DNA from 3 places in the Kribbella swartbergensis genome. Region 3 is predicted to be linked to each of the others. Evidence: riboswitches for the same ligand, from Rfam matches in the RefSeq annotation. Region 3 holds a riboswitch; each other region holds the start of a gene.
The links. A riboswitch is a leader RNA that binds a small molecule or an ion and turns the genes downstream of it on or off. The one in region 3 is predicted to bind ZMP and ZTP.
Positions count from the first base shown of each region.

Region 1 (3,265 bases), 120 kb from region 3:
CGACCGCGCCGTGCAGGTAGACGTGCTGGATCTTCTCCCGGGACCGCGGCGACTCGGCGTGCACCATCATCCGGACCACCCGGGGCAGCGCGTGCGGGACGTCGATCTCCTGCATGCACATCAGCGGTACGTCGGTCAGCCCGATCTGCCGGCCCGCCACCGCGGGAAACTCCGAGTGCAGGTCCGGCGTGACGGTGAACAGGATGCTGATCAGGTCCTCCCGGTCCAGATCGTTCGCCTCCAGGACCGCCTTCACCAGCTCGGCGGACCGCTCGAGCAGGTGCTCGCGCTCGTCCACCTCCAGCTGGGTGGCACCCCGGATCGCCCGTACCGCCACGTTCCCGCCTCCTTCACTCGTCTGCCTCAACCCTAGGGCAGAGTAGTCAGACCGTGGACAGCCGTCTCGGATTGTGCCTCGGCGGCGTCGAGGGACTGCTCCAACAGGAGGGCGATCGTCATCGGCCCGACTCCACCCGGGACCGGCGTGATCAGGCTCGCCACCTCGGCCGCCTCGTCGAAGTGGACGTCGCCGACGTTGCCCTCGTTGTATCCGGCGTCGACCACCACCGCGCCCGGCTTCAGCCAGTCGCCGCGGACGAAGTTCGGCCTGCCGACCGCGGCCACCACGATGTCCGCGGTCCGGACGATCTCCGGCAGGTTGCGGGTCCGTGAGTGGGTGTAGGTGACGGTCGCGTTCGATGCCAGCAGCAACATCCCGGCCGGCTTGCCGAGGATCGGGCTGCGGCCGATCACGACCGCGTGCGCTCCGGCGATCGGTACGTCGTACGCCTCGAGCAGCCGCATGATCCCGCCCGGCGTGGCCGACCGGAACCCGGGTTCGCCGAACGCCATCGCGGCGAACGACCGCGTGGTCACGCCGTCGACGTCCTTGGCCGGATCGATCGCCTCGAACGCGGCCCGCTCGTCGATGTGCGCCGGCACCGGGTGCTGCAGCAGGATCCCGTGCACCTCCGGGTCCGCGGACAGCTTCCGCAGCTCGCCGACCAGTTCCTCGGTCGTGGTCCGCGCGGGCAGTACGACGCTCCGAGACGCGATGCCGGCCTTCCGGCTCCGGTTCTGCTTCATCCGCACGTACGTCGCCGAGGCCGGGTCGTCGCCCACCAGCACTGTCGCCAGGCACGCCTGGACACCGGTGTTGTCCCGCAGTACGCGGGCCCGCTCAGCCGTCTTCGCCACCAGTTCGGCGGCGAGGTCGGTCCCGATCATCAACTTGGTCATCCGGCGCGCTCCTTCGGGCCTAGAGGTCAGGTGCCCAGGCGCGCGGCTCAGCCGGTTCGTCCGGCGGACCGTTCCCCGGTGGTCCTCCACCTCAACGCCAGTCGCGGTCCGCCGTCCACACTACGCGACGAACCACGACCGGCGTGCCTCCAGGCCGATCACCTCGACCCGCGCGGCCGGCTGCCAGTCCCCGCGGGTGACCCGCAACCGCCGGACCGGCGGCGAACCCTAGTTGCCGGCCCGGTGCAGCACCACCTCGTGGACCTTTGGCGGTACGGCGCCGGGCGACCAGGTGATCCGGATCTGGTCAATCGTGGTGACCGGGATCGTCGCCGCGCTGTACGCAGCCTTCACCTGGCCTACCTCCTTCCAGCCCTCGCTGGTGCGGACCTCGAGCCGGCCGGACGCGTCGGCGGACTGCAGGACCGTGATCCGGTCGACTGCGGTGGGCGCGGACAACGTCACGGTCAGCGCGTCGCCCGCCGCCGGTGCCCGCTCGGCGACGTACGCCGTACGCACGTCACCATCGACCGCATCGCCGAGCGACGAGCCCGCGGCCGGCGCCGGCGTGCCAGTTGCCGTCAGCACCAGTTCGGAGCCGTCCGTCACCTCGATCGCGAACTCACGCACCACGAGCCAGTACGACGGGTTGTCGGCCAGCGCCCGGTAGCGGACGTACCGCGCCGTAACGTCGGCGGTGAAACGCACCTCGGCCGTGGTCGCACGGGTCAACTCGGTCCATGTCTCGCCGTCGGTCGAGTACTCCAGGACGCCGGAGTGGATGTAGTCCCGCGGACTGGTCGCCTTCCCCATGAGTACGGCGATGTCACCGATCGCCCTGGGCGCGCCGAGGTCGACCCGGATCTCGTCGCCGGCCACCGGGGCACCGTTGCTCCAGTAGAACGTCGACTCGTCGCCGTCGATCATCCGCTCGGGGACGTTGTCGGAGTACGTGCCCTGCGAGCTGGACGCCGTACGGCCCGGCTCGATACCCATCCACTGGTCGTGGACCCGGCCGGCCTCGGCGAGGAACGCGTCGGCGACGCCCTCGCCGATCCGCGGGTAGGTGTTGGAGTGCGGCAGCCGGATGTCGCGGATCGCCTTCGCCTGGCTGACCAGTTGCTCGATCCGCTGACGGCTGGTCCAGGCGGCCGATCCGTTGCCCTCGGCCACTTGCTCGAGGAGCCGCAGCGATTCCTGCAGTGCCTGGCCCCACAGCACGGTCGCGTCGAGCCACGCCTTGGCCTCGTCGGCGAACGCGGGGTCCGTCACCCCTTCACGAATCTGCGCGGGGGCCTTCTCGACGGCGGTGAAGTAGGGCTTGATCGCTTCGATCGCCGCGTCCCGCTGGCCTGCCTGCCAGGTCTTCCAGAACGCGGTGGTCCGGGCCGCCAGCACCGGCGCGCTCTCCGGGTGCAGCGTCGAGTCGTAGGTGTTCAGGTCGGCGAAGACCTCCAGGGCCGCGATCGTCCGGCGGTCTCCCCCGGCGCGTTCCGCGATCGCCCGGTGCCACGAGGCCTCCTCGTCGTACCGGGCCGGGTTCCAGCCCAGCTCGGCGAACGAGTAGAGCGCGAGCTTGCTGACCGCGGCCTGGTTCATCGGGTTCGAGATCACGCCGGCGACGTGCTCGGCGATCCCCGGCTCACGGCCGCTGTAGTCGGCCAGCAGGATGCGGCCGGCCGCGTAGTCGTTGACCGGGTAGTTGTCCCAGATCAGGATGTCGTGCCCGAACACCGCCCGCGCCTGGGCCGCTTGTGCGCTCGTGATCGTGCGCGGCACGACCCCGATCCCGGTCCAGTGCACGACCACCGCACTGTCGAGCTGCTCCCGCAGGGCCTTCTTGTACGGCGTCTCGGACACGTTGTAGTACTCGGTCGGGACCATCTGCAGCGGCGCCAGGCCCGGCTTCGACGCGACCCACTCGCGCTGGATCCGGTTCAGCAACTCGCTCTGCGCCCGACCGGCCGCGCCGCCGCCGGTGCCGTACTTCGCCCGGTCCTCCGGGCAGTGCCAGGTGTTGTAGTCG
Region 1 covers NZ_BAAGPM010000014.1:795,839-799,103, forward strand. The annotation lists gene aroH (chorismate mutase) at 1-337, opposite strand, end outside; gene ACYVOK_RS10720 (bifunctional 5,10-methylenetetrahydrofolate dehydrogenase/5,10-methenyltetrahydrofolate cyclohydrolase) at 370-1,239, opposite strand; ZMP/ZTP riboswitch at 1,265-1,354, opposite strand; gene ACYVOK_RS10725 (beta-N-acetylglucosaminidase domain-containing protein) at 1,468-3,265, opposite strand, start outside.
Region 1: it holds a riboswitch for ZMP and ZTP, as region 3 does, so the genes downstream of both, ACYVOK_RS10720 (bifunctional 5,10-methylenetetrahydrofolate dehydrogenase/5,10-methenyltetrahydrofolate cyclohydrolase) here and ACYVOK_RS10185 (glycine hydroxymethyltransferase) in region 3, are expected to answer to the same signal.

Region 2 (3,265 bases), 140 kb from region 3:
CGCGCAGACCGACGAGTGCATCCGCTCGACGATCCACGGCGCCTTCGTCCGCGGGTACGACGTCACGCTCGTCGGCGACGCCCACACCACCGAGGACCTCACCGAGTACGGCGCCCCACCGCCCGACCAGGTGATTGCTCACACCAACCTCTACTGGCAGTACCACCGAGCCCCAGGCCGCACCGCAGCCGTGGAGAACACCGCCGACGTCACCTTCCAGGACACGTAGACACTCTTCACCCCAGGCACGGAAGGGTTTGAACGATCGATCGCCTCGCTCCATGCCACGAACGGTGACGAGACCTTGACAGGGAGAAACCGGTTTCAGTACGGTTCCAGGATCCTAGGAAAGCGCTTTCCGACTCTTTCCGGTGAGCCCGCCGCCCACGCCACGGCGTACTGCGGCGTGCCCGCCATCCGCCCCAATCGGAGGTTCTCTCATGTCCTTCTTCGCGTCCCCAACGCGCCGGAACTCATCACCGGTTCGACGCAGGTTGCCGTACCTGGCGGCGGCCACCGCGCTCACCGTGGTCTCGGCGGCCGTGGTGTCGGCGGTCGCCGTACCCGAAACTCTGCCGAAGGCCTCGGCGGCCACGTTCTCACTGCAGGGCTGGGCCACCCAGGGTGGTGGCACGACCGGTGGCGGCAGCGCCTCGCCGGTCACCGTGACGACGGCCTCGGCCCTGATCAGTCAGATGCAGTCGAGCGGTGCGAAGGTGATCCGGGTGTCCGGCACCATCACCCTCTCGGGCATGAACAAGGTCGCCTCGAACAAGACGATCATCGGTGTCGGCAGCGGCGCCACCATCACCGGCGGCGGTCTGAACGTCGCGAGTGTCAGCAACGTCATCATCCGGAACATCAACTTCCGCGACTCGGACGACGACGCGATCAACATCCAGTACTCGACCAGGGTCTGGGTCGACCACAACAGCTTCAGCAGCGGGTACGACGGCGCCGTCGACGTCAAGCGCGCGTCGGACTACGTGACCGTGTCGTGGAACAAGTTCTCCAACCACGACAAGGTCGGGCTGATCGGGCACAGCGACGGCAACGGCGGCGAGGACATCGGCAAGTTGCGGGTGACGTACTACGCGAACTGGTTCGACGGGACCACGCAGCGGCACCCGCGGGTCCGGTTCGGCAACCCGGTGCACGTCGTCAACAACTACTACCGAGGCAACAGCGGCTACGGCGTCGCGTCCACCTGCAACGCGGGCGTCTATGTGGAGCGGAACTACTTCGAGAACGTCCGTAGCACCGTCGTCACCCAGACCGGTGACTCACCTGCGGGCAACGTGAAGCTCCTCAACAACTACCTCGTCAACTCCGGTACGCCGGCTTCCCGGAACTCCTCCAGCGTCGGCGCGATCCCGTACCCGTACGTCGTCGACGCCGCCGAGAACGTGAAGTCGATCGTCACGTCCGGCGCCGGCACCGGCAAGATCTAGTCCCGTCCCGGTGTCCCGGCCCTCTCGGCCGGGACACCGGTAGGCTGGTGGGACACGACTGGCGAGGGTGGGCGCGAACCACCGGGGAGTGACAGCAGGGCATCGACCGCCTGGGTGCCCGAGGCAAGGGACTCGAGGAGCCTGGTCGTGCACCGTGTACTGCATCTGTCCGACACCCACGTCAGCCGCATCGGACCGGACGAGGACGGCGTCGACGGTCTCGCCGCGTTGCGGCAACTGCTGTACGACGTCCGCCACGTCCCGTCGCTGGACCTCGTGGTGATCAGCGGTGACATCGCCGACGACGGCTCCAAGGAAGGATGCCTCGCGGTCCGGTCGGCTGTCGGTGCGTTCTGCCGGGAACGCGGGATCCCACACGTCTACAGCACCGGAAACCACGACCGCCGGGAAGGCTTCGCGGCGGTCCTCGGCTGGGGTCACCTCGGCCCGGACGACGCACCGATCGGACGCCGGGCCGAGTTCGACGGCGTGATCGCCGCGGTGAGCGTGGTCAACGGTCTGCGCGTCATCACCCTCGACAGCCTCGTCCCCGGCGAAACGCACGGCGTGCTCGGTCGCGATCAGCTCGACTGGCTGGAGGCCGAGTTGGCCACACCCGCGCCGGCCAGATCGATCGTCGTACTCCATCACCCGCCGATCTCCGTCGACGCGATGCCGTACATGAGTTCCGTCGTACTGCAAGACCCTGCCGCTCTGGGTCAGGTTCTGGCCGGCACCGACGTACACGCCGTCCTCTGTGGACACCTGCACCACCAACTGTCCGGAAGCCTGGGAGACAAGCCGGTCTGGGTCACCCCCGGCGTCATCACCCGCATCGACCTGACCGCTCCGCCGTCCTCGGTCCGAGGCGTCCTGGGAGCCGGCGCAACAGTTGTCGACCTGGGCGGCCCCTTCTCGCCGATGTTCCACACCATTCACTCCCGCGACCGCCAGGCCGGCACCGAGGTCTACGTCTACAACCCCCTCACCGGCGAAGACACTCCCGAGGTCAGCCCCATCACGTGAGGGCTCAGGCAACGCAGAACTCGTTGCCTTCGGGGTCAAGCATGACGATGTGGCCGAGGGGTTCGCCGTAGTACTCCTCGCGGACACGGGTCGCGCCGGCGGCGGCAAGTTCGTCGGCTTTCGCCCGGATCAGCATCTCCCGCTCGGCCATGTCCCACGGCGCCTCGCCGGCGACCCGGATGTCGATGTGCATCCGGTTCTTCGAGGTCTTCTTCTCGGGCACCCGCAGAAACCCGATCGCCGGTCCGCGGCCGTCCGCGTCCACGATCGACGCGCCGTCCGGATCGTCGTACCCGGGCTCCTGCACATACCCGAGCGCACCGGCCCAGAACGCGGCCAGCCGCTGCGGATCCTCGGCGTCACAGCCCAGCGTCCAATGCGTAGCCATTCCCGCAGGCTACTTGCGCGCCGATTCATCCAGGGCTGTCGCCGAGCTTCGCTGCTGCGGCGAGCGCCGACAGGAGAGCCGCGGTGGCGGGTGGATCGGGCGGTTCGCCGTACGTCGCCGCGTAGACGTGCCGGCGTGATCCCGCCAGCTTCGTTGCGACGATGTCGTCGGCCGTGTGGGCGCGCAGAGCGAGTCCGGGCATCGTGGTCACGCCGAGTCCGGCGGCGACCAGGGTCTGCATCACGACCATGTCGTCGGAGGTGTAGCCGATCTGCGGCTCGTATCCTTCCTCGGCGCACAACGAGAGCAGGTGGCTGCGGCACCGCGCACACCCCGCGATCCAGGTCGCGTCACGCAGGTCGGAGAGTTGTTGCCCTCGGCCCTTTGACAGCAGGTACAG
Region 2 covers NZ_BAAGPM010000014.1:536,783-540,047, forward strand. The annotation lists gene ACYVOK_RS09500 (cysteine hydrolase family protein) at 1-229, shown strand, start outside; gene ACYVOK_RS09505 (pectate lyase family protein) at 441-1,451, shown strand; ZMP/ZTP riboswitch at 1,496-1,574, shown strand; gene ACYVOK_RS09510 (metallophosphoesterase family protein) at 1,599-2,477, shown strand; gene ACYVOK_RS09515 (VOC family protein) at 2,482-2,865, opposite strand; gene ACYVOK_RS09520 (LysR family transcriptional regulator) at 2,891-3,265, opposite strand, start outside.
Region 2: it holds a riboswitch for ZMP and ZTP, as region 3 does, so the genes downstream of both, ACYVOK_RS09510 (metallophosphoesterase family protein) here and ACYVOK_RS10185 (glycine hydroxymethyltransferase) in region 3, are expected to answer to the same signal.

Region 3 (3,265 bases):
CGACTGGTCGACTCCCATTCGGCGAGCGCGCTGTTGCGGCGCTCGAGGATCGCGGAGAAGACGTCGTCGCGGATCCGGTAGTGGTCCTTGCGGGAGCCGGGGATCCGCTCCCGGGAGATGAACGACAGCTGCAGCAGTTGCCGTACGGCGCCGGACACGGCCGGCTGACTGATCCGCAGCGACTCCGCGAGCTCGGCGGACGTCATGGTGCCGGTCGGGCTGACCAGCATCCGCCCGATCACCCGGGCGGACATCGTCGGGACGCCGCTGTTCGCCAGCACCCCGGCGAACCGCTCGACGAACTGACTGATCTCTTCCGGGGTGGGTTCAGGCGGCATGGCCGCATCCTACTCCAACTATCACAACGTTCTGATAGTTGAAGCGCCCGCTCCCGGTCAGGGAGCGGGCGCCATGGGTCTCTCAGCTGAGCTCGAGGCCCGGGTACAGCGGGTGCTTGTCGAGCAGCTCCGCCGAGGCGGCCTTGGTCTTGTCCGCGACGCCGTCGGCGAGCACGTACTTCGCCTTCGACGCCGCTCCGGCCGACGTCGTGGTCGGGGTGGTCGACGACAGCACGTCGACGATCAACTCGGCGACCCGGTCGAACTCGTCGACCCCGAAGCCGCGGGTGGTCAGCGCCGGCGTACCGATCCGGACACCCGAGGTGTACCAGGCGCCGTTCGGGTCCCGCGGTACGGCGTTCCGGTTCGTCACGATCCCGGCGTCCAGCAGCGCCGACTCGGCCTGCCGCCCGGTGATCCCGTACGACGACACGTCCAGCAGCACGAGGTGGTTCTCGGTGCCGTCGGTGACGAGTTTGACGCCGCGCTTCATCAGGCCCTCGGCCAGCGCGACCGCGTTGTCCGCGATCGCCTGCGCGTACTCCTTGAACGACGGCTGCCGGGCCTCGGCCAGCGCCACCGCCTTGGCCGCCATCGTCTGGCTCAGCGGGCCGCCGAGCACCATCGGGCAACCGCGGTCGACCGCGTCGGCGTACTCCGGCTGGCACAGCACCATGCCGCCGCGCGGACCGCGCAGGGACTTGTGCGTCGTGGTCGTGGTGACGTGCGCGTGCGGCACCGGGTCGAAGTCACCGGTGAAGACCTTGCCGGCCACCAGGCCGGCGAAGTGGGCCATGTCGACCATCAGGGTCGCGCCGACCTCGTCCGCGATCTCGCGCATCTTCGCGAAGTTCACCTTCCGCGGGTACGCCGAGTAGCCCGCGATCAGGATCAGCGGCTTGAACTCGCGGGCGATCCGGGCGACCTCGGCGTAGTCGAGCAGCCCGGTCTGCGGGTCGGTGCCGTAGGAGCTCTGGTGGAACATCTTGCCGGAGATGTTCGGCCGGAAGCCGTGGGTCAGGTGACCGCCGGCGTCCAGCGACATGCCGAGCATCTTCTGGTCGCCGAACGCCTTGCGGAGCTTGGTCCAGTCCTCCTCGGTCAGGTCGTTGACGTGCTTCGCGCCGGCCTCGGCCAGCGCCGGCGACTCGATCCGCTGGGCCAGGATCGCCCAGAAGGCGACCAGGTTCGCGTCGATGCCGGAGTGCGGCTGGACGTAGGCGTGCGGTGCGTCGAACAGCGCCTTGGCGTGGTCGGCGGCGGCCTGCTCGACCGTGTCGACGTTCTGGCAGCCGGCGTAGAAGCGGTGCCCGATGGTGCCCTCGGCGTACTTGTCGGACAGCCAGTTGCCCATCGTCAGCAAGGTGGCGGGGGAGGCGTAGTTCTCGCTCGCGATCAGCTTCAGCGAGGAGCGCTGGTCGGCCAGTTCGGCCTTGATCGCGCCGGCGATGGTGGGTTCCACCGCGCCGATCACCTCGAGCGCGTTGCGGTACGCGGCCGATGCGGCGGCGGCATCGAAGGGTTGAGTCATCGTTGTCTCTCCTGCGGTTGCAGTGGGTCGAAGGCACCCAGGCGCACGGTGCCGACGGTCTTCGCTCCCCGGTGGTTCTCCACCTCAGCGCGCCAGTCGCGACGCCCTCACCCTATCGTGCGCTCGACGATCTGCCGGAAGGGTGTGGTCCTCGGAAGCGTGCCGAACACACCGCCCCAATCGCCGGCCAGCCTGGACGCGACGAAGGCGTCCGCGACCTCCGGCGGCGAGTACCGGACCAGCAGCGAGGCCTGCAGGCACAGGGCCATCCGCGCCGCCAGCCGCCGGGCGCCGGCTTCCGCCTCGGACACATCAGCAAGCGCTTGCAGTACGTCGTTGACCGCGGCATCGAGCCGGTGATCGGCACCCTGGCAGGTGGCCAGCTCGGTCAGCCAGGCCTCCAGCGACTCGGGCCGGCGCAGGGCCCGCAGGACGTCGAGTGCGTTGACGTTGCCGGAGCCTTCCCAGATCGAGTTCAGCGGCGACTCCCGGAACAGCAGCGGCATCCCCGACTCTTCGACGTACCCGTTCCCGCCCAAACACTCCAACGCCTCAGCCACCATGAACGGCGTCCGCTTACACACCCAGAACTTCGCCAACGGAAGTGCGATCCGCCGGAAGGCGGCAGCCTGAGCATCACCCGCGAGCGAGGCGTCAACCGCGGCGGCTAGGCGCATGCCTAGAGCGGTGGCGGCTTCGCTCTCCAGGGCGAGGTCGGCGAGGACGTTTTGCATTGCGGGCTTTTCGCTGAGGAGGCTGCCGAAGGCTGAGCGGTGGCGGGTGTGCCAGACGGCCTCCACGAGGGCGCGGCGCTGGAGGGCGGCGGAGCCGAGCACACAGTCGAGGCGGGTGGCGGCGACCATCTCGATGATGGTGCGAACCCCGGCGCCCTCGTCGCCGAGCCGGTACCCGACCGTGCCGTGGAACTCGACCTCGCTGGACGCGTTCGACCGATTGCCGAGCTTGTCCTTCAGCCGCTGCAGGGCAAACGCGTTCCGGTTGCCATCGGCAAGGACCCGCGGTACGACGAAGCAGCTCAGCCCCTCCGGCGCCTGCGCGAGCACCAGGAAGACGTCCACCTGCGGCGCCGAGCAGAACCACTTGTGCCCGTTCAGCTGGTACTCGCCGTCGTTCCCGGTCGGCGTCGCGGTGGTGAGGTTCGCGCGGACGTCGGACCCGCCCTGCTTCTCGGTCATCCCCATCCCGGCGAGCACACCGGTCTTCTCGGCCGCGGGCAGCCGGCGTACGTCGTACTGGGTGGAAGCGAGTTGCGGGATCCACTCCTTGGCGAGCCGCTCGTCGGCCTTCAGCGCGGGCACGGCGGCGTACGTCATCGAGATCGGGCAGCCGTGGCCGGGCTCGACCTGCGACCAGAGGTAGAAACCGGCGGCGCGGG
Region 3 covers NZ_BAAGPM010000014.1:674,805-678,069, reverse strand. The annotation lists gene ACYVOK_RS10190 (GbsR/MarR family transcriptional regulator) at 1-338, opposite strand, end outside; gene ACYVOK_RS10185 (glycine hydroxymethyltransferase) at 421-1,869, opposite strand; ZMP/ZTP riboswitch at 1,898-1,979, opposite strand; gene ACYVOK_RS10180 (acyl-CoA dehydrogenase family protein) at 1,977-3,265, opposite strand, start outside.